2 regions of the Cupriavidus sp. FW305-46 genome follow, and region 2 is predicted to be linked to the other one. Evidence: predicted binding sites of a transcription regulator. Region 2 holds the regulator's gene; the other holds the start of a gene.
The links. Region 2 encodes LexA, which represses DNA repair genes until DNA is damaged. Its sites were predicted from a motif close to ACTGTATNNNNATACAGT; they were not measured.
Positions count from the first base shown of each region.

Region 1 (11,738 bases), on a different contig from region 2:
TGGCCGCCGGCGAAGCGGCATCGACATCGTCCGGCAACGGCGGCTCGTAGGCTTCCAGCGAGCGCCCGTCCGCGCGCTGCAGGTTGCGGATGGCCGCAAGCACGCTGCGGGTGGCGGCGACCTCGGCCTGGAAGGCTTCGGGTGCCACGTCCAGGTGCTCGCCCAGCAGCCGTGCGCGCATGGCTGCAATGGCCGCCTGCACGCGCGGGTCGCCGCCCGACATCACCACGACATTGCACTCGGTATCCAGCCCCAGCGAGCGGTTGCTGAGGTTGGACGAGCCGATGGTGATGAGGTCGTCGTCGATCACCGTGACCTTGCTATGCACATTCACGCATTCGGGCATCAGGCCCGGAATCGACGGGCAGTACAGGCAGAAGCGTTCGTGCGTGTCGGCTGCGCGCAGGCGGCGGTACAGGCGCGCGCGCAGCACGCCCATGCTGTGCGCTTCCAGCCAGCCGCTCTCGTTGCGTCTCGACACTAGCACGATATCGGGGCCGTCCTCGTGCCCCAGCCGTGCCTCCAGCGCCTTGGCGATCTCGCGCGAGCTGAAGTACTGGTTCTCCATGTAGATGCTGTGCCGGGCCGAGGCGATGGCATCGTGCAGCAGCATGCGGATCTCGCTGACACCGGGCTCGTCCTCGCACATGGGCATGGTGCGGGCGATGGCGACGCGCACGTCGGTCAGCTCCGGCGCCAGCCCTGGCGGCCACGGGTCTGACGAGGTGGCCGCAACCGGGCGCGGCTCGCTGCCGCTGGCGCGCAGCCAGCGCGCCGCGCACAGGGAGCCCAGCGCCGCCGCGGCGGGGCCGTCGAGCGCGCACTGCACGTCATGGAAGGGCGGGTAGGGCTTGCCTTCGGCCATGCGCAGCGGCGCGCCGGGGGCATGGTGGTTGTCGTCCCAGCGGCGCAGCGTCAGGTCCAGCCCGCCGACAAAGGCGAGCTTGTTGTCGATCACCACCACCTTCTGGTGGTGCGAGGCGCCGGGGGGATGGTTGCCGTCAAGCCGGAACGACAGGTGCCGGTGCGCCTGCCAGTGCGCGCTGGCCGACGGCAGCCACTCGCGCTCCATCGCCATCACCATGGCGTAGTCCCAGCTGAGGATATAGATGCGCAGTTCGGGGCGCTGGTCCGCCAGCGCGCACAGGAAGTCGCGCAGGCCCGCTGGCAGGCCGTCCTGTGCGCCCTGTGGCACCAGTTCCATGCGGCTGTCGATATCCCAGCCCAGGATGAAGATGGTGTGCTCGGCGCGCGGCAGCGCTTCGCGCAACGCGCGGAAGTAGGCGTCGGCGTCGACCAGCATGGCAAAGCGCTGGCAGGGCTCGACGCGCCAGCAGTTGCGCCCCGGCTCCGGCGTAAAGGCGGCCGGGGCCTGGCGATCATGCGGAGGGCCAGTGGCGGGAGACGCGGTGGTGCCGGGCGGGTTGCGTTGCCTCATGTCGCACGCTTCGGGGAGGTTCAGCCAGAAACGTCGCGCAAGTTCCGTACCGGTGCGGCAAGTGGGCTGGCCCAGGCGTGCAGGCGGTGCCCCGGGGGACAAGGGCGAGCCGTGGGCGGCTCAGGCGCGTGTGCGCTTTACCTGCCTTTGTAAGAACGGCATGCCGGCGCGGGCGGGTCGGAAGACCCCGGCATGCGGCGAAGACGCTACGACGGATGGCCGCGCCGCAGCGCCGTGGGGCGCGCAATGCCCCAGACATCCAGCAGCGGCTCGAAATGCGGTTTGCTTTCGCGCGGTGCCGGTGCCACGCGGCGCGGCGGCGGCAAGGGCCGGCCGGTCAGCACTAGCGGGGTATCGGCCTCTGCCGGCGATTCAGGCTCGCCGGCGTAGGCCACTACGCCCATCTGGCGGGCGGACTTCAGCGCGCGCGTCAGTTCCGCGGCGTTAAGGCGGCTGGCGGCGGCAAGCTGGTGCCGGGGCATGGGCCCCTTGGCACGCAGGCTGGAAATCAACGCCATCACGCATTCCCGGGTGGTTCGATTCATTTCGCTGCGTCAGGAAAAAGGGTACAGCGGTGGGCTCGCCAATCGAGCCCGCCGCGTACGGTACCCATTCTTTCGCAGGGGTCATATCCTTGCCAACCGGATATGACACTTGTTCACATTTCCTAGCGCAGAGAGAGGAATCGTCCCTAGGTTAATGCCGCGTTTCCGGGTCGCCGGTCGGAAATCTGCGATCCGCGCGGTCGCGCGGGGTCAGCATCGTGCCATGCCGGCGCCACTTGCGTGCGTGCCTGGCATGGATGTCTTCGGCAAGTTCGTGCAGCTCGGCAACCCTGGCGTCGATCGGGTCGGGATAGATGTCCAGCGGGCGGTACCTGAGGAACAGGCGCATGGGGGTCTCGGTTGGTCCTGGATAATGGCGTGCTGCCTTGGTTCCAGTATCGGTGACAGACCCGTAGCTTTCACGAGCGCAGGCGTAACACATTGATTTCACTCAATGTGTTTCCCGCAATGGATTGTTGTGGCCCGCGTTCGCCGCGGGCCCGGGGGATACAGGGGGAACCGGCCGTTGACGGTGGCCGGGGTGGTCAGAAGCCGATGCGGGCGGTGCCGCGTGCGTCCCGGCAATAGATCTTGCGTTCGCGCACCAGGCCATCGCGGCCGTGGATGCACAACGGCAGGCCATCCTCGCGCGCGCGCATCCAGCCGGCCGCGATCGCAGCTTCCTGGGTCGGGAAATGCAGCGCGGTGTCGTCACCACCGTTCTCCAGGCCTTCGATGGTGAGTGCCCATCCGCCGTCGCCGGCGTATTCGGCGTTGTCGGTTGCGGCGGGAAGCACGTGGATGCTGCGTGACGTCATGGTGTTCTCCGGAGGGCGTGGGCTGACTCTTGATTTTTAAGCGACGGCGCCGCCGCGGGTATCCGTCGATGTCCTACAAGCGCACGCGGTGACCGCCGGTCGCGCCGTCGGCTGACATCCCGGTAGGACGAAAGCCGACTTTTTGCGCTGCGGTGCGTTGCTACGATCCAATTGCCGGTCGGGCAAGCGGCTGCCCGGTCCCAAGCCATTCCGATCCACTCCATCCTGGCGGCGCATGCCGCATCCACACGAAGCAAGGAGATCGTCATGAGAAAGCTATTTGCACTGTTTGCCCTCGCTGGCGTGATGCTGGTCACGGGTTGCAACACCATGGCCGGCGCAGGCAAGGATATCGAGCGCGGCGGCGAGAAGGTACAAGGCGCGGCGGAAAGCACCAAGCAGAAGATGTAAGTCCCGCTGCCTGCCGCCCTGGCATTGCTACAGCGTCTGGTGACGCGGGCCGTTGTCTTTGCCACGGCGAATTCAATGTGCGGCCGCCGCCGGGGCCTGCGCCGCATCGAGGTGGTTGCGGCGCCAGCTGGCGGGCGGCAGGCCGAACTCGCGCTTGAACGCGCGGCTGAACGCGGCCTCGGAATCGTAGCCGACCGCGCCCGCGACCTCGCTGATGGAACGGTTGCCACTGCGCAGTTCGGCGGCCGCGGAGCGCAGCCGCCAGTGCGCCAGGTACTGCATCGGTGGCTGCCCCAGCAGGTCGGTAAAGCGCTGCGCCAGCGCCGAGCGCGACAGGCCCACGTTGCCCGCCAGCTCATCGACCGTCCACGGGTAGGCCGGCCGCGCGTGCATGCGCGACAGCGCCCGCCCCACATAGCGGTCGCGCAGGGCGGCAAGCCAGCCGCTTTCATTGTCAGGCAGGGTGTCGATGCAGCGCCGCACTGCCTGCACGAACAGCAGCTCTGACAGCTTGGCCAGCACCGTGGCGGTGCCCGCACGCGGTTCCGCCGCTTCAGACGTGGCAAAGGCCAGCGCCGACGCCAGCCATGCCGATTCCAGCCCGCTGCCCAGCCCCACCTTGAACAGCCGCGGCAGCGACGTCAGCAAGGGGTTGCCCATGGTGTCGTCGAACCCCAGGAAGCCGCACACCATGCGCGTGGTCTCGCCGCCGCCGCCGTAGGACACGCGCATGACCTCGCCCGGGCTGTTGCGCAGCATGTCGTACACCAGCGGAGCGGATGGCAGTGGCTGCAGGCGCAGGTCGCTGCCCAGCACGTGCGGCTCGCCCTGCGGCACCACCAGCAGTTCGCCGGTGTCGACGCGCAGGCCCGGGCCGGTGCCGTCGACCAGGCGCGCCCAGCAGACGCCTTCGGTAATCAGGTGGTAGGAGACGACGCGGTCGGCGCGGGGCAGGAAGGCGGCGCGCAATTCAGCATCCGCTTCACTGATCAGGCACCACGGCGACTTGAACTCGCCGTTCAGGAACACGGCGCCGCTGAGCTGCACGGCGCGCAAGAGGTCGGACAAGGCATCCATGGTCACATTCCTCCAGATCCGGTGTTTCGCGCAAGAAAGCCGGACGCCCGATCATACGGGCAAGGGGACCGGGCTCCGATACTAGCACCGTGCCTGGCGCCATACAACGCCGCAGCGCACGTATCAGACTAGCCGGAGACAACACCATGGAAACCCTTTCCGCAGCGGATGCCAGCGCAGGCGCACAGGCCGACTGGCTCGGCCTGGCCGCGACCCTGGGCCGCACCTTCGACGCACGCGCGCCAGAGATCGATGCCAGCGGGCAGTTCGTCAGCGCCAACTACGACGACCTGCGCGCGCACCGCTTCTTTGCCGCGGCCGTGCCGCAGGAACTTGGCGGCGCCGGGCTGTCGCACCAGGAGCTGGGCGCGGTGCTGCGCGAGCTGGGCAAGTACTGCGGATCGACCGCGCTGGCGTTTGCCATGCACACCCACCCGGTGGCCACGGCCGCGTGGCGCTGGCGCAATCAGCAAGCGCCGGTGGAGGGGCTGCTCAAGCGCGTGGCGGGCGAGCAGATGGTGCTGCTGGGCAGCGGCGGTTCGGACTGGCTGCAGGGCAGCGGCAAGGCTACGCGCGTGGATGGCGGCTATCGCGTGGATGCGCGCAAGATCTTCGCCAGCGGCGCGCCGGCGGCGGACCTGTTCATGACCTGCGCCGTCCATGACGATCCGGAGACCGGGCCCACGGTGCTGCATTTCGCGCTGCCGATGAAGTCGCCGGGCGTACGCGTGCTGTCGAACTGGCACACGCTGGGCATGCGCGGCACCGGCTCGCACGATGTGCTGCTGGAAGGCGTGCTGGTTCCGGATACCGCCATTGCCGCCCGCCGCCCGCAAGGCGTGTGGCATCCGATGATGCATACGGTGGCGATGATCGCGCTGCCGCTGATCTATGCGGTCTACGTCGGCGTGGCCGAGGCCGCGCGCGATATCGCGCTGCAGCTGGCGCGCCAGCGGCGCCTGAGCGCGCATGCGGTGGAAGCCGCCGGGCGCCTGTGCAACGAGGCCGATGCCGCGCAGCTGGCGCTGGATGCGATGTTCGCGGCGGCATCGGGGCAGGCGCCGGGCGCGGTCACCACCAACCGCATCATGTGTGCCCGCACGCTGGCCGCGCGCGCGGTGCTGGCAACGGTCGAGGCGGCGATGGACCTGGCCGGCGGCGCGGGCTTCTATCGCGATGCCGGGCTGGAGCGGCGCTTTCGCGATGCGCAGGGCGCGCGCTTCCATCCGCTGCAGGCCGGTGCCCAGCAGGAGTACGCAGGGCGCATGGCACTGGGGCTGGATCTCGACGCGCCGCCCGGCGAGGTGCGGCCTGCCGCGCAATGATCCCCGCCCTGGCGCCGCTGCCGTATGACACGCAAGCCTGCAACGACAGCGGCCAGGACGACCCGGCCCGCGCCATCAGCCACGACGGCGCGGCGCGGCGGGCCTTGCGCGATGCGCTGGGGCAGTTTGCCACGGGCGTCACCATCGTCACGGCCGCGGACGCCGACGGCCAGCCGGTCGGCGTCACGATCAATGCCTTTACCTCGGTGTCGCTCGCACCGCCGTTGCTGTTGTGGTGCCTGGCACGCAGCTCCGGCAGCCTGGCGGCGCTGCGTGCGGCGCCTTGCCACGCGATCAATGTGCTGGGGAGCGGGCAGCAGGCCTTGTGCCGGCGCTTCGCCGCGCGCGGTGCTGACCGCTTCGCGGGCGTCGATTGCCGCCCCGGGCCGTTCGGCACGGTGCTGATCGGCGGCACGCTGGCGTACTTTATCTGCCGGCACCACTCGGTGCGCGTGGTGGGCGACCACGTGATCTTTGTCGTGGAGGTGGTGGCCTATGGATCGACGCCGGGCGCGCCGCTGGTGTTCCACGCAGGCGGGTTTGACGTACCAGCGCCTTAGCCGCGCTTGCCCGCGATCACCAGCGCAATGCCGCCCAGCACCGCGGCAGCGCTCAATGCCAGCCGCAGGCTCAGGGCTTCACCGAGCAGCGCGATGCCGCCTGCCGCCGTAATGACCGGCACGCTCAGTTGCACGGTGGCGGCGGTGGCGGCCTTCAGCTGCGGCACCACGGCATACCAGATGACATAGCCCAGCCCGGAGGTGATGGCGCCGGACAACAGCGCATAGGCCAGCCCAGCGCCGTCCAGTGAACGCTGCGCCTGCATCACCGCACCCAGTGCCAGCGCCATCGGCACCGCGCGCAGGAAATTGCCCGCGGTGGTGGAAGCGGGATCCGCGGCGCGCCTGCCGCGCAGCGAATAAACGCCCCACGCGATGCCGGCCGCGATCATCAGCAGCGAGGACAGCAGCGGCGGCGTGGCCAGCCCCGGCAGCAACAGCCACACCAGCCCGGCCAGCGCCAGGGCCAGGCCAATCCATTGCTGCAAGCGCATGGGCTCGCCGGCATAGAGGCCATAGCCGGTCATGGTGGCCTGCACCGCCGCGAACAGCAGCAGCGCGCCGGTCCCCGCGGTGAGGCGCACATAGGCAAAGGAAAAGGCCGCGGCATAGCAGAACAGCGCAAGCGCGGAGATCCAGTTGCCTTCCACCTGCGGCAGCCGCTGCGCCACGACCGTGCGCACCAACTGGTGCCGCGCCACGACGATGACCCACAGCACCAGCGCCGCCGCGGCGACGCGGGCCAGCGTAAAGCTGGCCGCGTCGATGGTGGTGCCTTTCAGCGCGAGCCGGCACAGCAGTGAATTGCCGGCAAAGGCGAGCATCGCCAGCGCGGTCAGCACCACGGTGTTCGCGCGCGGCATGCGGCGGGGCGGCGGCGGCTGCGTGGTTCAGGCTGCGGGCGGTTCGTCACCGATGGCGAACGAGGACAGGTGCTCGATCGCCCTGACCAGTCCGGAATGATCCCAGCCCGCGCCGCCCAGCCCGCTGCAGACATTGAACAGCTGCTGGCACGACGCCGTGTTGGGCAGGCCCACGCCGAGCTGGCGCGCGGTGGACAGCGCCAGTTCCAGGTCCTTCTGGTGCAGCGCGATGCGGAAGCCCGGGTCGAAGGTGCGCTTGATCATGCGTTCGCCATGCACTTCCAGGATGCGCGAGCTGGCAAAGCCGCCCATCAGCGCCTCGCGCACGCGCGCGGGATCGGCGCCGGCGCGGGCGGCCAGCACCAGCGCTTCGCTGACCGCCTCGATGGTCAGCGCCACGATCACCTGGTTGGCCACCTTGGCCACCTGGCCGTCGCCGGCCTCGCCCACGCGCGTGATGTTCTTGCCCATCAGCTGCAGGATCGGCAGCACGCGGTCGAATACTTCCTGCTTGCCGCCGGCCATGATCGACAGCGTGCCCGCCTTGGCCCCGACCTCGCCGCCGGAGACCGGCGCATCGATATAGTCGGCGCCGAGCGCTTCGATGCAGCGCGCGAACTCGCGCGTGGCGATCGGCGAGATCGAGCTCATGTCGATCACGGTAACGCCGCCTGCCGTGTCGGCAAGGCCGTCAGCGACCCCCTTCTCGCCAAACAGCACCCGCTCCACGTCGGGCGTGTCAGGCAGCATCAGGATGATGGTTTCCGACTGCTTCGCCACCTCCTCGGCGCTGGCGCAGGCATTCACGCCAGCGTCCTGCAGGTCTTGCGGCACGCCGCTGCGCGTATGGGCGAACACGGTATGCCCGCCGTCGACAAGGTGCTGCACCATGGGCTTGCCCATCACGCCAAGTCCGATAAAGCCGATCTTGCTCATGTCAGTGTCCGGTAGTGGTCAGGCGCGAGGCCGGCCGTGCGTCGCGCACGCCGCCGGGTTCATCTCTGATGATAGTCAGTCGCACGCCAGCGCAGACAGCGGCCCCGGCGCAGGCTGCGCGCCGGCGCGCGCGGCCGCCACCCGCGCGGCGGCATCGTCCAGCTGCGCCAGCGTACCGGCGTCAACCGGGACATGGGCGGCGCGGGCGGCGCGCCAGGCCCGTTCGGGCTCGCCCGGCAGGCGGATGCCATCCTGCCCCGGCTGCAGCCGCGACGCCTTCATCCAGTCGGCGAACGCCGCCACTTCATGCCCGAATGACGTGCTGGTGCCCAGGCGTGCGGGATCGAACACGATCGCCAGCATGTTGTTCCAGACCGCATGCTGATGCCGCAGCGTTTCGGGGCGGATGGTGTGGCCGCCGGTGACCGCGGCGCCCAGCAGCTCGCACATCACGGCCAGCACATGGCCCTTGTGTTCGCCAAAAGGCCGCAGCGCGCCTGGCGGCGCGCCGTCGGCGGGGTACATCACGGCAGGGTCGGCGCTGGGCTCGCCATGCGCGTCCAGCAGGCAGCCGGGCGCCACCGGCACGCCCTTGTTGTGGGCCACGCGCACCTTGCCCAGCGCGATCGCGCTGGTGGCGAAGTCCAGCACCAGCGGCGGCTCGCCCGCCACCGGCACGCCGATGGTGAACGGGTTGGTGCCGTAGCGCGCATCGTAGCCGCCGTGCGGCGCCACGATGGGCTTGGACAGCACGTTGACGAAGTGGATCGAGATCATGCCGGCGGCGGTGGCCTGCTCGGCCCAGTGGCCCACGCGCCCCAGGTGGTGCGACTGCCGCAGGCCCATCACGCAGACGCCATGCTCGCGCGCGCGGCCGATGGCCATGTCCATGGCCTGCGCCGTCACCGCCTGGCCCATGCCGCGGTTGCCGTCCAGGCTCAGCATGCTGCCGGCATCGTGCAGCACGCTGACCTGCTGGTTCAGCTGCAGCTCGTCGGCCTGCCAGGCCAGCACATAGCGCGGGATCATGCCGACGCCGTGCGAGTCATGCCCGCTCAGGTTGGCGCCGACCAGGTGGTCGGCCGTCAGGCTCGCCTCTTGCGTGCTGCTGCCCGCGGCAAGCCAGAGATCGGCCACCCACTGGTGCAGGGCGGCGGTAGGGATGCGGTGTTCGCTCATATCGGCCTTGGCTAGGGATGAAAAAAGCCCCGTGCCGTGTGACGGCAACGGGGCTTCATGATACGGCCGGCGCGAGCCCGGTGGCGCCGGCATGGCCGGTGATCGGCTACTGCTTACTGGCGCAGCACAGCTTCGGCAGGTGACTGGCCAAGGATTTCGCGGATACGGGCCAGGTAGGTATCGCCTACTGCGCGGTGCATGCGCGCCGCCTCGGCCGCGAACTGGCGGCGGCTGGGCGGGCGGATGCCCAGGCTGCGGCAGATCGTTGACAGGTAAGGCTTGCGCTGGCCGCCCAGGCGCAGCGCCGCGGTCTGCAGCGCGGCATCGCCGATGCGCCCGCGCAGCCAGGCCAGCACCTGGCGGTCATAGTCGTTTTGCACACGGATCAGGTGTTCCATGGACGGGACTCCTACTGTTCATCCATACAGGTACTGTAAATATATACAGTATCCGGCGGGACGCAAGGAGTTTGTCCAGGAACACTTCGGGCGCACGGCCAAGTCGACTACAAGCCACCCAGGGCATTCACAGTGAACGCCAGAATCCCCATGTTGAAAAGGAACGCGGCCACGCAGTGGCCCAGGACCACCCTGCGCATGTGGGCGCCGGCGATGGTCACGTCAGAAGTCTGGAAAGTCATGCCCAGCGTGAAGCTGAAATAGAGGAAGTCCCAATAGCTGGGGTGCTGCACGCCTGGCACCTGCAGCCCGCCCTGGTCGCCGGTAGCGGTCTGGAGATAGTAGAGATGTGCATAGTGCAGCGTGAAAACGGTGTTGGCAAAAAGCCAGGACAGGATGAGCGTGGCGACGATCAGCGCGATGTCGGCCCAGTGCGGTGTCTCGGGGCGCGCGATCAGCGTACCGATTGCGACCAGGATCACCATCGAGAGCAGCACCGTGATCGTGAGCAGCGCTGTGCGGTTGGCATCGTTGTGTTCCGCCGTGCGCCGCATGGCAGCAGGATCGGCGCGCAACAGTGGCAGCGCGGCGCCAAGGAAGACAAGGGCCGCGAGATCGAAACCGATCAGCAGGGCGATGCGTGGCTCCGCGCCGAGCGCACCCGCGGCAACGGTCGCAACGATCAATATGGCGCCGCACAGCAGAAAGCGTGCGGGTGCAATGCGCTTGCCGATAGCGAAGCGGGCGGGTCTGTTCATGGGGGTATTCATCCGGATGACCCTTCGTCAGGAAAGGAGGCTGGTCTTCCGTGAATAATATCCGTGCCGTCGCGCAGTTTGTAACGCTGCATGCGCCTTTCATTTGGCGGCATCGAGGTCGATAATGGCCCTGTGCCATGACCGGCAAGGAGAGACGCCATGACCAAAAGCTCTTCCTCCACGGATAAGCCCGATCTCGCCCAGGGCGTGCCGCTGGCTGACATTGCTGACGGCGGCATGGTGACAGGCCAGGTTGGCGGCAAGCCGGTCTTGCTTGTGCGTTGGGCTGATGAACTGTTTGCCATCGGTGCGACCTGTACCCACTATGGCGCGCCACTGGCGGACGGCCTGCTGGTCGGCGACACGATCCGATGTCCGTGGCATCACGCCTGCTTCAGTCTTCGCACCGGCGAGGTCCTCGGGCCGCCCGCCCAGGACGATCTGAAATGCTGGCGCGTGGAACAGCAAGACGGGAAGGCCTTCGTCCGCGAAGCGCTGCCGGCGATGCGGCCACCGAGGCTTGCCTCGGCCCGACTCCCTGAATCCGTGGTGATCATCGGCGGCGGCGCCGCCGGGACTGCCGCGGTCGAAACCCTGCGGCGCGAAGGCTATAGCGGCCCAGTCACGCTGCTGAGCGCCGATCGCTCATTGCCGTACGATCGGCCGAATCTGTCGAAAGACTACCTCGCCGGGACAGCAAACGCGGACTGGCTGCCAATGCGGCCACCGACGTTCTACGCGGATCACGACATCGACGTGCGCTCTAACAACCGTGTCGTCAAGCTCAGCCCCGCGCAAAAATCCGTCACGCTCTCGGATGGCAGCAACGTGAGCTACGGCGCGCTTCTGCTTGCCGTCGGTGCCGTGCCGATACGGCTCGACGTTCCTGGCGCAACCTTGCCGCACGTGAGCGTGCTCCGTACGCTGGCCGACTGCGACGCCTTGATCGCGCGTCTCGGCATGGCACGCCGATGCGTCGTGGTGGGCGCAAGCTTTATCGGGATGGAAGTCGCGGCGGCGCTGCGAACGCGAGGACTGGAAGTGCATGTTGTCGCGCCCGAAGCGCATCCGATGGAGCGGGTCCTGGGCGCGACGCTCGGCGACATGATCAAGGCGCTTCATGAATCGCACGGGGTAACGTTCCATCTCGGGGCCACGGTGGCAGAGATTCAACCGGATCGGGTGAGATTGTCGACCGGCGCGGAGCTGGCCGCCGACCTGGTCGTGACCGGGATCGGCGTTCGCCCCGACGTGGGCTTGGCGCAGGACGCCGGCCTCGCGCTGGACAAGGGCGTGGCGGTCGATGAATTTCTCCAGACCAGCGAACCTGGCATCTATGCCGCGGGCGATATTGCGCGCTGGCCCGACCCGGGAACGGGCCAGCGTATCCGCGTCGAACACTGGGTGGTCGCCGAGCGCCAGGGCGTGGT
Region 1 covers NZ_JBYSZI010000002.1:4,090-15,827, reverse strand. Annotated here, with positions in the region: gene AC3WON_RS01040 (VTT domain-containing protein) at 1-1,438, opposite strand, end outside; gene AC3WON_RS01035 (hypothetical protein) at 1,645-1,983, opposite strand; gene AC3WON_RS01030 (hypothetical protein) at 2,135-2,332, opposite strand; gene AC3WON_RS01025 (DUF2188 domain-containing protein) at 2,529-2,801, opposite strand; gene AC3WON_RS01020 (entericidin A/B family lipoprotein) at 3,069-3,212, shown strand; gene AC3WON_RS01015 (AraC family transcriptional regulator) at 3,285-4,289, opposite strand; gene AC3WON_RS01010 (acyl-CoA dehydrogenase family protein) at 4,436-5,614, shown strand; gene AC3WON_RS01005 (flavin reductase family protein) at 5,611-6,174, shown strand; gene AC3WON_RS01000 (DMT family transporter) at 6,171-7,037, opposite strand; gene AC3WON_RS00995 (2-hydroxy-3-oxopropionate reductase) at 7,065-7,973, opposite strand; gene AC3WON_RS00990 (malate/lactate/ureidoglycolate dehydrogenase) at 8,049-9,152, opposite strand; gene AC3WON_RS00985 (CppA family protein) at 9,266-9,550, opposite strand; gene AC3WON_RS00980 (DUF1345 domain-containing protein) at 9,658-10,308, opposite strand; gene AC3WON_RS00975 (FAD-dependent oxidoreductase) at 10,468-11,738, shown strand, end outside.
Region 1: a site for LexA is predicted at 9,583-9,600, ahead of AC3WON_RS00985 (CppA family protein). Genes of this name have one in related genera too.

Region 2 (11,738 bases):
CCTGAGCTGGAGATCCTGATCAACGGTGGCATCGTCAGCTATGACGAGATGGCGGCCCACCTCGAGCACGTCGATGGCGTGATGATCGGTCGCGAGGCATACCATCAGCCCTACGTATTGGCCGAAATGGATGCGCGCTTCTATGGCGATGCGAGTGCGCCGGCGCCGTCGCGGCTCGATGTCGAGCTGGCGATGCAGCGCTATATCGGCGACCTGGTGGAGCGGGGTGGCTATATGGGCGCGGTCACGCGCCACATGCTTGGCCTGCATCGTGGCATCGCGGGCGGGCGTGGCTGGCGCCGCGTGCTGTCGGATGCCAAGCGCATGAATGCGACACGCACGCGAGCCGATGTGGATGCACTGTTCGAAGAGGCGCGCGCGCACTTGCAGCCGCAGGCACAAGAGCCTCTGGCCGCGTAAGCGAGCGTGGGCTGCGCGCGCTCTGCCGAGGGCGCGCTCTAACTCCGAATCGTGAAAATGTGCATGGCTGCACGGGGGTACCGCGCGCCGCACTTGCAATGCCTGATCGCCCGGAAACCGGCGCCAGGAAAGGGATTCCCCTAATTCGCTGAGGCAGGGCACTTTCATACACTGTGCCTGCCCTCGAATACAGGGCTTTCTTCAACTGATTATTAGCCCGCTTCGGCGGGCTTTTTTTTCGTCGGCGTTCTCTTGTTGCTACGCCAGGCTTGTTGCTCTTCGTTTACCCGAATGGTGCATTCCCGGGATGGCAGTTACAGTGCAACCGCCTTCAGGGCATTTGAGATCGCTAAATTTAAGAGTCCGCGCTGCGGACTCTTTTTTTGCGCGCTCGCTTTGCATGCGCTGACGAGGGGATTAGACGGTTGCCCTCGTGAAGAGTTCCATCGGTCACGCCAGCAGGCTAGCGCGTATGACTGATGCCTACGTCCAGCGTGCCGTAGGTCGTGATGCTCGATTCCCTGCCGTCGACCCCGCCGCCAGCGCATCCGCCGAGCAAGGCCGCCAATGCCGTCAGCGCAAGAATCCGCGTAGGCCATCTACACTTGATTTGCATTCCCGTTTCCTGCCGTTCGTAGACGTGTCGATTTTGTCGATGACGTCGATTGGGCTCTCAGATGCTCGTGAGGTTCCTTCGCCAGGTGCTGGCGCCACGACAATGAGAAGGCAGGGTGGCCAAAAAGAGGCAGGCGGCCCGATGGGGCGGGCCGCCTGACGGGAAGGTCGAGGGGGGTCAATGTCCCTCAGGCACAAGTATCGCTTCGCGCATTTGCGGCATGAACCCTGCAGAGGTAGGGGCTGTGCACAGCATATTTCCGCGAGCGAATCAGCGGCAGGCGCGAAGGTGCCAGCCGGGCGGGCGCCCTGGTCGGCGGCCGTGATACGATCCCTCGCATTGCCCCAGGCGAGACAAGGCATGGCATGCGGACCGATGCCGGCAGGGGGAGCAGCGTGGAAAAAGAAAACGTGGAAAACGAAGCGCCGTTCGGCGTTGTCTATGAAGACTTCAGGGTGATCTGGGTTGCCGAGCAACTGCAGGACGGCAAATGGACGGCACGCTACTGCTGGCATCCCGGCACTTCGGAAGCCGCTGGCAAGGCGTTGCAGGAAGCCGTGCTGAATGGCAAGTCGCGCCGCCTGTTGGGGCAGTTCGATACCGAAGCGGAGGCCGTCGAAGCCATCAAGCAGGCAGTGCTGCTTGAGGCAAAGTGGAGCCCGTCCAGAGCCTGAGTTTTTCTCTCAAAAAAATTGTGCGGGATACTAGCCATCCCGGGAAACTGTTTGTATAATCTTGGTTTTCGTCGATCAGCAACGGAAACGCGCTGATGACCTCTACGGTGGCTGTAGCTCAGTTGGTAGAGTCCAGGATTGTGATTCCTGTCGTCGTGGGTTCGAGTCCCATCAGCCACCCCAAAGTATCCTTGCAAAACAGCGCCTTATACAGGCGCTGTTTTGCTTTCCGGTCACCGCGCTCGGCCGCATAGGCAGCCGGCGGCTGCCGGCTGGCCACAGCGTCACCCCTTAATGTCGCGCGGGTCGTTTCCGAAGGAGTTCCTCTCCCGGATCTGGCCATCTAGGCCGTGAATCAGCAGTTCGACCTTCTTTTCTTGGGCGCGCTTGGTGCCGGCGGCGATGGCCTCCGCTTGTGTGTCGAATGTCTCCCGTCCGTGGCCGCCTTCCGCCTCAACGGCCCAGCGGTCACCAGCAGGTACAACATGGATGTTCTGGCCTGGCATGGCTGTCTCCTTGAAGTTGATGGAGCCAGTCTCCGCGCGACCCGCAGGCGCCGGTATCAGGCGCTGTCCGACAAGTGATAGCGGACGAGTCGCGGATTTCCTGCGGGGCACGCACGCCTGTCGCAGTCAGATAAGCTACAGCCCACGAGACCGCGACTTTGCCGGCTCATTGCAACGAGAGATTTCGCATGCACTTGGCGTAAATCACATGCTGGCTACGGCCGCTTCACCTTGACGATTTGGCGAGCACTACTGTCCAAGTGCCAGTGACTGATGGATCGCAGTGGGCCGTAGAAACCGATGATCCAAGTCGCGCACGTGCAATCTATCCGTCTCGTTCATTTGGCAATGGACCGCGATGCCGCTCTAATGATCCATGGCGCAGGGGGGCGAGACGAGATTGATTTCAGTGACTGCGAGACTCCGTTTCCGCGGGCAGGTCTTGCCACTCAGCTCAGCGTCGGTGCAAGCGGTAGCCGGCCGGCAACGGCACGCCTCCCGCATGCGGCGTCGCCAAAGCACTTTCGCCTGCGAATCAGTCCGTCACGGCCATGGATGATCAAATCGGCCTTCTCCTGCCGAGCCATTGCTGTACCTGCATCAATGGCCGCCTCCCGGGAGGGGAAGAATTGACGGTCGGTGGACCCATCCTCAATTTCAACTATCCATTGAAGACCTTCGACTCGTACGACATGTATGTTTCTTCCTGGCATGACCATCTCCTGAAGTCGCTGGATCCAGTTTCTGCATGCCACTCGCCCTCCGGTATCAGGCGCCGTCTGACAAGAGGAGCCCGCACTGAGGCGGGCTTCGAGTCACGCCCTGAGATTGGCGCCAGGGGGCGCCGAGCGTGAAAGCGGTTGGCCGTCAGGCATCCTGAGTCCGGTCGGATGAACGAGCAAGCCTGATCGGCCGCGCCCAACTACATCTTTGGCATGCTGCATATAGTGCCGCTACCGGCAGCCAGCTTCCCGGGGGTGTAGTTGCCTGGCTGCGCTATTGCCGTTCAGCCGGCTCAGCCCGATAGGCCGACCAGTAGTAGTGGCTGTGTCGGTTGTGGCGGGCCAGCTTCTTCTCGATGAAAAGTCGCACGGTGCCGAGGTGCCCGGCCTCGACCAGGACCGCATGATGGCTTGGCCCGTCGTGCGTGGCGCGAGGCAACGTCTGCAGGCCAGCGGCAATGTAGTGCCCCTGAACTCGACTGAGAATGCCGTTTGCGCCGGGAGCCGGGAACGGCTCGGCGGTTGCGGTCGGAAGATGGCAGCCTGCCGCGCGTTTTTTGCTGTTGCCCATGCTCAGCTCCGACCGGGGACGATGCGCACGCCGTCCCGAGAAACCTCGATCTGAGGCTGGTGGCCGTAAGCCCGCAACAGCCGGACATTTTCCCGGGCGGAACTCGGAATGTCTTTCTTGCGCACCAGGGCGCTGCTGGTGATGCGGAAGGTGCCGCAGCTTGGGCAACGGTAGAGGTAGCCATGAGATGGGGCGCGAGTGCGCTCGGCGGCAGTGCCGCAGATGGGGCAGTTTGCAGGTTCGGGCGACATGGCGGGGCATATATGAGTACTGTATGGATATACAGTATAGCTACTCGTAGGGTCGCTGCGAAAGCAGCCAGAGGTAATTTCTGTCGGGTGGGGTATGCGACACAAATTAGCCGTGTGCCCGTGGGAATACTCGATATATAATCCCCGACCTAGAGCCGTATGCGGGCTTCCAGTATTCCCACGAACTACCCGGAACCCCGCGTCGTTATTAGCTTGGTGGCTAAGATTGAGATTCCTGTTGTCGTGGGTTCGAGTCCCATCAGCCACCCCAAAGCATTTCCCAGAACGGCGCCTCGCGAGGGCGCCGTTCTGCATTTCCCGGGGGTGGTATGTCTGTTCGAGCGGCAGCGGTTGGCGTAGCGATGGCAGCCATGGTGGCAGGGTGTGCCACCGGCACTTCTGAAAAGGACATTCGCGCGCGTGCGCCGATGCGCTTGTTCACGCCCGCCAAGATGGGTGAGGTTGCGAAATGCCTGCGCAACAATCTGGGCGATGACGCCGCGGTCGTCAACTATCCGGCGAAGAGCCAGACCGAGATCCGCATCGGCCAGACCACGTCTGGCGGTGAATACCAATACGCCTATCTGATTTCGCTGACGGCGAAGCAGGATGGTACGGCGCTGGAGCTGCGCAAGAGCGATACTTGGTTCCCGCAGCTGACGCCGACGGAGCTGGAAGCCGAAGCCAAGGCGTGTGCGCCGCGTAGCTGAGGGCGGCGCCCGCAGCTGCTCGGAGACAGTCGGCAGATTTCAGGCGGCCAGCTTTTCGGCGGTTTCGAGTTCAAGCATGCGGCAGATCGCCGCCATGCTGCCGACCATGGTGCGGCGCTGCGTACCCTGGTAGACGCGTACGCCCTTGCTCTGGCGGAACGGCACAGGCTTGACCGGGCGACGGGCGGCGACTTGGTGGATTTGCGGCATGGTGGCACCTCTTTTAGGCAAAGCGGGGTCAACACCCGGCAAGCCGGGCGGCGTCTGCAAAGCAATGGAAGCGGGTGGGCCCGCGCAGGCGGTTGGCCTGCGGTGCCCGGTTAGAAGCCGGAGGATCGGATCAGCCCGACGGCGATGCCTTCCAGCGAGAACTCCTCGCCAGGCTCCACGATGATGTTGGTGAAGTCCGGGTTTTCTGCGATCAGTTCGATATGGCCACCGCGACGCTGCAGGCGCTTGACGGTCACGTCATCACCCAGGCGCGCCACCACGATCTTGCCGTTGGCGGCTTCGCTGGCGCGGCGCACGGCCAGCAGGTCGCCGTCGAGGATGCCGGCATCGCGCATGCTCAGGCCGCGCACTCGCAGCAGGTAATCGGGGCGTTCGTCGAAGACCGAGGCGTCGACCTGGTACTGGCGGTCGATATGCTCGGCGGCGAGTATCGGGCTGCCGGCGGCAACGCGGCCCACCAGCGGCAGCGTCAGCTGCATCACGCCGGCCATCGGCAACGAAAACTGGTCGGGCATTTCCGAATCGCTGCGTGCCACCTTCAGGCGGATGCCGCGTGAAGCGCCCGGGGTCAGTTCGATCACGCCCTTGCGTGCCAGCGCCCTCAGGTGTTCTTCCGCGGCATTGGGCGAGGAGAAGCCAAACTCTGCGGCGATTTCGGCGCGCGTGGGCGGAAAGCCGGTGCGGCGGATCGTGTTGCGGATCAGATCGAAAATCTGCTGCTGCCGGGGTGTCAGGGTCGCCATGGGATCGCCGTTCCGTGCGGGGCCGCGGGGTTTCGGGTAAGAGGATCGGTCGATCCTTTATCCTGCATCCGTCTGGCCGGGCACTGTATGTTTAAACAGTATGCTGTGATTTTATACAGTATCGGCCTGAGCGCAAGCAGAATTTTTGGGGCGTGTCTCATGGACGGAATGCGGATCACCGGCGAGAGCCGCGGCGAGGCGGGGCGCGCCCGTTACAATCGGCATTCCTGCCTTTCCACTTTCTTTGCACGCTCCATGACCCAATTGCCTCGCATCGTCGTACTGGCCACCGGCGGCACCATTGCTGGCGCGGCCGGAAACTCTGCCAGCAGCGCACGCTACCAGGCGGCGACCGTGCCGGTGTCGTCGTTGCTGGCAGCGGTGCCCGCGCTGCAGTCGGCGGCTCGCATCGAGGCCGAGCAGGTGGCCCAGGTCGACAGCAAGGACATGACCTTCACGCTCTGGCAAACGCTGGCGGCGCGGGTTGAGCACTGGTCCGCGCAGCCCGACGTGGCTGGCATCGTGATCACCCACGGCACCGATACGCTGGAAGAAACTGCGATGGCGCTGCACCTGACGCAATCGTGTCCGGTGCCCGTGGTGATGACGGCGGCAATGCGGCCGTCGACGTCGCTGTCGGCCGATGGGCCGCTGAACCTGCTGGATGCGGTGCGCGTGGCCGCTCATCCCGATGCGCGCGGCAAGGGTGTGCTGGTGGTGCTGAACCAGCAGATCCACGCTGCGCGGGATGTGGCCAAGGCCCACACGTCGGCGGTGGACGCCTTTGTTTCGGCCTGCGGGCCGCTGGGTTTCGTGCAGGACGACTACGTGCGCTTCGCCCGCGCGCCACGCGTGGCCTGGGTGATCGGGCCGATGCCGGCGGCGTGGCCGATGGTGGAGATCGTGGCGAGCTACGCGCAGCCGGGCAGGGTGGCAGTGGATGCGCTGGTCCGCGCGGGTGTTGCCGGGCTGGTGGTGGCTGCCGCCGGCAATGGCTCGGTGCATGAGGTGCTGGCCGAGGCGCTGGCCGATGCCGCTGCCGCGGGCGTGGCCGTGGTGCGCAGTTCCCGCACCGGGGCCGGCCATGTGGCGATTCCGCCCCAGCTCAGCCCGACGGATGGAGCTTTTGTTTCCGCAACGGACCTCAATCCCTATAAGGCGCGCGTGCTGCTGGCCCTGGCGCTGGCAGCCGACTCAGGCCTGGCGCGGGATCCGGCAAGGCTGCAGGCCGTGTTTGCCAACGCCTGATTTGTCTGTGTAATCAGCGGCTTGCGCACTTGCCGCCATGCGGGCTATAATTTAAGGCTATTCAACCTTGCCACACCGGACTCGTGACGCCCGGGTGGCTAATCCAAAAGGAGCGTCAATGCGTCATTACGAAATCGTCTTCATCGTCCACCCGGACCAGAGCGAACAAGTGCCGGCCATGATCGAGCGCTACAAGCAGCTCGTGACCTCGCAGAACGGCAACGTTCACCGCGTGGAAGACTGGGGCCGTCGCCAGATGGCTTACATGATCCAGAAGCTGGCCAAGGCTCACTACGTTTGCCTGAACATCGAATGCGGCAAGGAAACGCTGGCTGAACTGGAACACGCGTTCAAGTTCAACGACGCCGTCCTGCGCCACCTGATCGTGCAGACCAAGAAGGCCGAGACTGCACCTTCGCCGATGATGAAGGAAGTGCAGCGCGAAGAAGCCCGCAAGGCCGCGCAAACGACCACCGAAGGCCAGGCCGCCTGAGTGCGGACTGCGGTGCGCGCCATGGCTGACAGCGTCGGCCACGGCAGCATGGATTGCAACCAGCAAGAGGTCCCGCGTTGAACCAGCTTCGGCTTGCCGCCACCCTGGCGGAACGCGATGCCCTGCGCTATACCCCGGCCGGGGTCCCCGTCGTGAACTGCATCCTGCAGTACAGCGGCGAGGCCGTCGAGGCGCAAACGCCGCGGCAGGTCGAGTTTGCAATCGCAGCGATGGGGGTCGGACAGGTTGGCCAGCGTCTGGAGCGGTTACCGCTCGGCACGCTGCTCGACTGCGAAGGATTCCTGGCCCGCAAGCACCGCAACAGCAAGGCTCTCGTCTTTCACATCACTGGATGTAAAGCATTCGAAAAGGATTGAATCATGGCATTCGTCAAACGTGACAACAAGAACAAGAAGCGCTTCCAGCAACAGAACCCGCTGTTCAAGCGCAAGCGCTTCTGCCGCTTCACCGTGGCTGGCGTGGAACAGATCGACTACAAGGATCTGGACACCCTGAAGGACTTCATCGGCGACAACGGCAAGATCACGCCGGCCCGCCTGACCGGTACCAAGGCTCACTATCAGCGTCAGCTGGATACGGCCATCAAGCGTGCGCGTTTCCTCGCGCTGATGCCGTACACCGACCTGCACAAGAACTGATCAGGCCCTAGGTCCGTTAAGGAGAGAATACGATGCAAATTATTCTGCTGGAAAAAGTCATCAACCTGGGCAACCTGGGTGACATCGTCAAGGTGAAGGACGGTTACGCCCGTAACTTCCTGATCCCGGGCAAGAAGGCCCGCCGTGCTACGCAAACCGCGATCGCCGAATTCGAAGTCAAGCGCGCCGAGCTGGAAAAGGCCGCTGCCGAGAAGCTGGCCGCCGCGCAAGCCGAAGGCGAGAAGCTGAACGGTCTGAGCGTCCAGATCAGCCAGAAGTCGGGTGTGGACGGCCGCCTGTTCGGTTCCGTGACCAACGCCGACATCGCTGAAGCCCTGGCTGGCCAAGGCTTCAAGCTGGAAAAGGCCCAGGTTCGCATGCCGAATGGTCCGCTGAAGATGGTGGGCGACCACCCGGTCAGCGTTGCGCTGCACACGGACGTCGTGGTCGACGTGACCGTGTCGGTCGTGGGTGAGAGCGTCTAAGGACGTGCCGCCTTGCCGGCGCGCTGCGCCGGCTGAAGCGCCGCAAGCAAAAAAGGCAGGAGCCCCGGCTCCTGCCTTTTTTTGTTGCCCGCTTGTCTTTGCCTGCCCGGTCGCCAAATGTCCGGCGAAGTGCGTCCTCCCGCCGTTATAATCCCTCCCCATGAACGCGCCTGTCGCCGACCCCCAACTCGAGAACCTCAAGGTCCCGCCGCATTCCATCGAAGCCGAGCAATCGGTGCTGGGTGGCCTGCTGCTGGACAACGCCGCCTGGGACCGCATTGCGGACTTCATTTCCGAGGCGGATTTCTACCGTTTTGACCACCGGATGATCTTTCAGAGCATCGCCCGGTTGATCTCGGCCACCAAGCCGGCCGACGTGATCACGGTCTATGAAATGCTGCAGGTCGCCGGCAAGGCCGAGGAGGTGGGCGGGCTGGCCTACCTGAATTCGCTGGCGCAGAACACGCCCAGCGCGGCCAATATCCGCCGCTACGCGGAGATCGTGCGCGAGCGCTCGGTGCTGCGCAAGCTGGTGACGGCGGCCGACGATATCGCCTCGGCCGCGTTCGCGCCCAAGGGCCGCGAGGTGCGCGAGCTGCTGGATGAGGCCGAATCCAAGGTCTTTGCGATTGCCGAAGAAGGCTCGCGCGGCCAGAAGGGCTTCCAGGAAATCCAGCCGCTGCTGACCCAGGTGGTCGAGCGCATCGACGAGCTGTACCACCGCGACTCCACCACCGACGTCACCGGCGTCCCGACCGGCTTCATCGACCTGGACAAGATGACCAGCGGCATGCAGCCGGGCGACCTGGTCATCGTTGCCGGCCGTCCGTCGATGGGCAAGACGGCGTTCTCGCTGAACATCGGCGAGCACGTGGCGGTGGAGCAGGGCTTGCCGGTGGCCGTGTTCTCGATGGAAATGGCGGGCACCCAGCTGGCCATGCGTATGCTTGGCTCGGTCGGCCGCCTCGACCAGCACCGGCTGCGTACCGGCCGCCTGCTGGATGAGGACTGGCCGCGGCTGACGCATGCGATCCAGCGCATGAACGACACGCAGTTGTTCATCGACGAGACGCCGGCACTGAACCCGATGGAACTCCGTGCCCGTTCGCGGCGCTTGGCGCGCCAGTGCGGGCAGCTTGGCCTGATCATCATCGATTACCTCCAGCTGATGTCAGGTTCGGGCGGCGGCGAGAACCGCGCCACGGAAATTTCCGAAATCTCCCGTTCGCTCAAGGGTCTGGCCAAGGAACTCAACTGTCCGGTGATTGCACTGTCGCAGCTGAACCGAAGCCTGGAACAGCGTCCCAACAAGCGTCCGGTGATGTCCGACCTGCGCGAATCCGGCGCTATCGAACAGGATGCCGACGTGATCCTGTTCATCTACCGCGACGAAGTTTATAACGCGGATTCCCAGGACAAGGGCACGGCCGAGATCATTATCGGCAAGCAGCGTAACGGCCCGATCGGCACGGTGCGCCTGACCTTCCTCGGCCAGTTCACGAAGTTTGACAACTTCAGCGGCGGCCCGGCTTTCTTCGACAACGACAACTGACGAAGTCAAGCCGGCCTGCAATAGTCTGTGCGGCGCCGTCTCGTTTGTGCCAAATTCGCGGGCAATATCCCCGTAACCCTGTAAAATATTGCGCTTTGATGACAGTCGCCCTCGCGGCTGTCATGCAACGCGTCCGCTCAATCCGCAACACAATCCGCAGCGTCTGCACGCTGCCACAAGGAACATTCCATGTTCGGCCGATTCATGCCCACGGAGGGCAAGTTCTTCGAATATTTCAACCAGCATGCCGACTGCGCGGTGACCGCCGCCCATGAGCTCCAGGCACTGGTCAACGACTTGCCCAACGCCGAGGCCCATGCCCGCCGCGTCCAGGCCACCGAAAAGAAGGCCGACCGGATCACGCACGACACCATCGACCTGCTGCACAAGACCTTCATCACGCCGCTGGACCGCGACGAGATCCACAAGCTCATCACGACCATGGACGACATCCTGGACCTGATGGAAGACGTGGCCGAGACCATCTCGCTGTACGACGTGACCAACCTGACCGACGAGGCGCTGCGCCTGGCGGCCATCTGCGTGCAGTGCTGCGACCAGGTCAAGATCGCGGTGGGCCTGCTCGAGGACATGGGCAATGCCAGCACCATCCTGAAGACCGCCCAGCAGATCGACCAGCTTGAATCTGAAGCCGACCGCGTGATGCGCTCGGCGATGTCCAAGCTGTTCCGCGACGAGACCGACGTCAAGCGCCTGATCAAGCTGAAGGCCATCTACGAACAGCTCGAGACGATCACCGACAAGTGCGAGGACGTCGCCAACATCATCGAAGGCATCGTCCTGGAAAACGCCTGAGGCGGCAATCGGCATGCAGACCATACAAATGAGCCTGTGGGTGATCGCCTTGCTGGTGGCGCTCGCGCTGCTGTTCGACTTCATGAACGGCTTCCACGACGCGGCCAACTCGATTGCCACGGTGGTGTCCACCGGCGTGCTCAAGCCGCACCATGCGGTGGCAATGGCGGCGATGTGCAACGTCGTCGCAATCTTTGTCTTTCACCTGAAGGTGGCGGCCACGGTGGGGACCGGCACCATCGACGTCAATATCGTCGACCACTACGTGATATTCGGGGCCCTGGTCGGGGCGATCGCCTGGAACGTCATCACCTGGTACTACGGCATCCCGTCGTCGTCGTCGCATGCGCTGATCGGCGGGCTGGTGGGCGCGGCGGTGGCCAAGGCCGGCACGGGCGCGCTGGTGGGCAGCGGCCTGCTGAAGACGGTGGCGTTCATCCTGGTCTCGCCGTTGCTGGGCTTCCTGCTCGGTTCGCTGATGATGGTGATGGTGGGCTGGACCTTCTTCCGCACGCCGCCGTCGCGGGTGGACCGCTGGTTCCGCCGGCTGCAGCTGGTTTCAGCCTCGCTGTACAGCCTGGGCCACGGCGGCAATGACGCGCAGAAGACCATCGGCATCATCTGGATGCTGCTGATCGCCAGCGGCCATGTGGTCGCCGGCGGCCAGCCGCCGACCTGGGTGATCGTCAGCTGCTACGTGGCCATCGGCATGGGCACGCTGTTCGGCGGCTGGCGGATCGTGCGCACCATGGGCCAGAAGATCACCAAGCTCAAGCCGGTCGGCGGCTTCTGCGCCGAGACGGGCGGGGCGATTACGCTGTTCTTTGCCTCGGCGCTGGGCGTGCCGGTATCGACCACGCATACCATCACCGGCGCCATCGTCGGCGTCGGCTCGGCGCAGAAGATGTCGGCGGTGCGCTGGGGCGTGGCCGGCAATATCGTCTGGGCCTGGGTGCTGACGATCCCGGCGTCGGCCTTCATGGCGGCGATCGCATGGTGGATCGGGCGGCATATCCTGTAAGGCAGGGGGCGGCCGTACCA
Region 2 covers NZ_JBYSZI010000031.1:67,331-79,068, forward strand. Annotated here, with positions in the region: gene dusA (tRNA dihydrouridine(20/20a) synthase DusA) at 1-420, shown strand, start outside; gene AC3WON_RS16685 (hypothetical protein) at 1,402-1,710, shown strand; tRNA gene AC3WON_RS16690 (tRNA-His) at 1,818-1,893, shown strand; gene AC3WON_RS16695 (DUF2188 domain-containing protein) at 1,995-2,216, opposite strand; gene AC3WON_RS16700 (DUF2188 domain-containing protein) at 2,666-2,935, opposite strand; gene AC3WON_RS16705 (hypothetical protein) at 3,213-3,509, opposite strand; gene AC3WON_RS16710 (hypothetical protein) at 4,123-4,470, shown strand; gene AC3WON_RS16715 (hypothetical protein) at 4,510-4,680, opposite strand; gene lexA (transcriptional repressor LexA) at 4,791-5,444, opposite strand; gene AC3WON_RS16725 (asparaginase) at 5,700-6,692, shown strand; gene rpsF (30S ribosomal protein S6) at 6,811-7,185, shown strand; gene priB (primosomal replication protein N) at 7,263-7,562, shown strand; gene rpsR (30S ribosomal protein S18) at 7,566-7,844, shown strand; gene rplI (50S ribosomal protein L9) at 7,877-8,329, shown strand; gene AC3WON_RS16750 (replicative DNA helicase) at 8,490-9,881, shown strand; gene AC3WON_RS16755 (DUF47 domain-containing protein) at 10,071-10,697, shown strand; gene AC3WON_RS16760 (inorganic phosphate transporter) at 10,711-11,718, shown strand.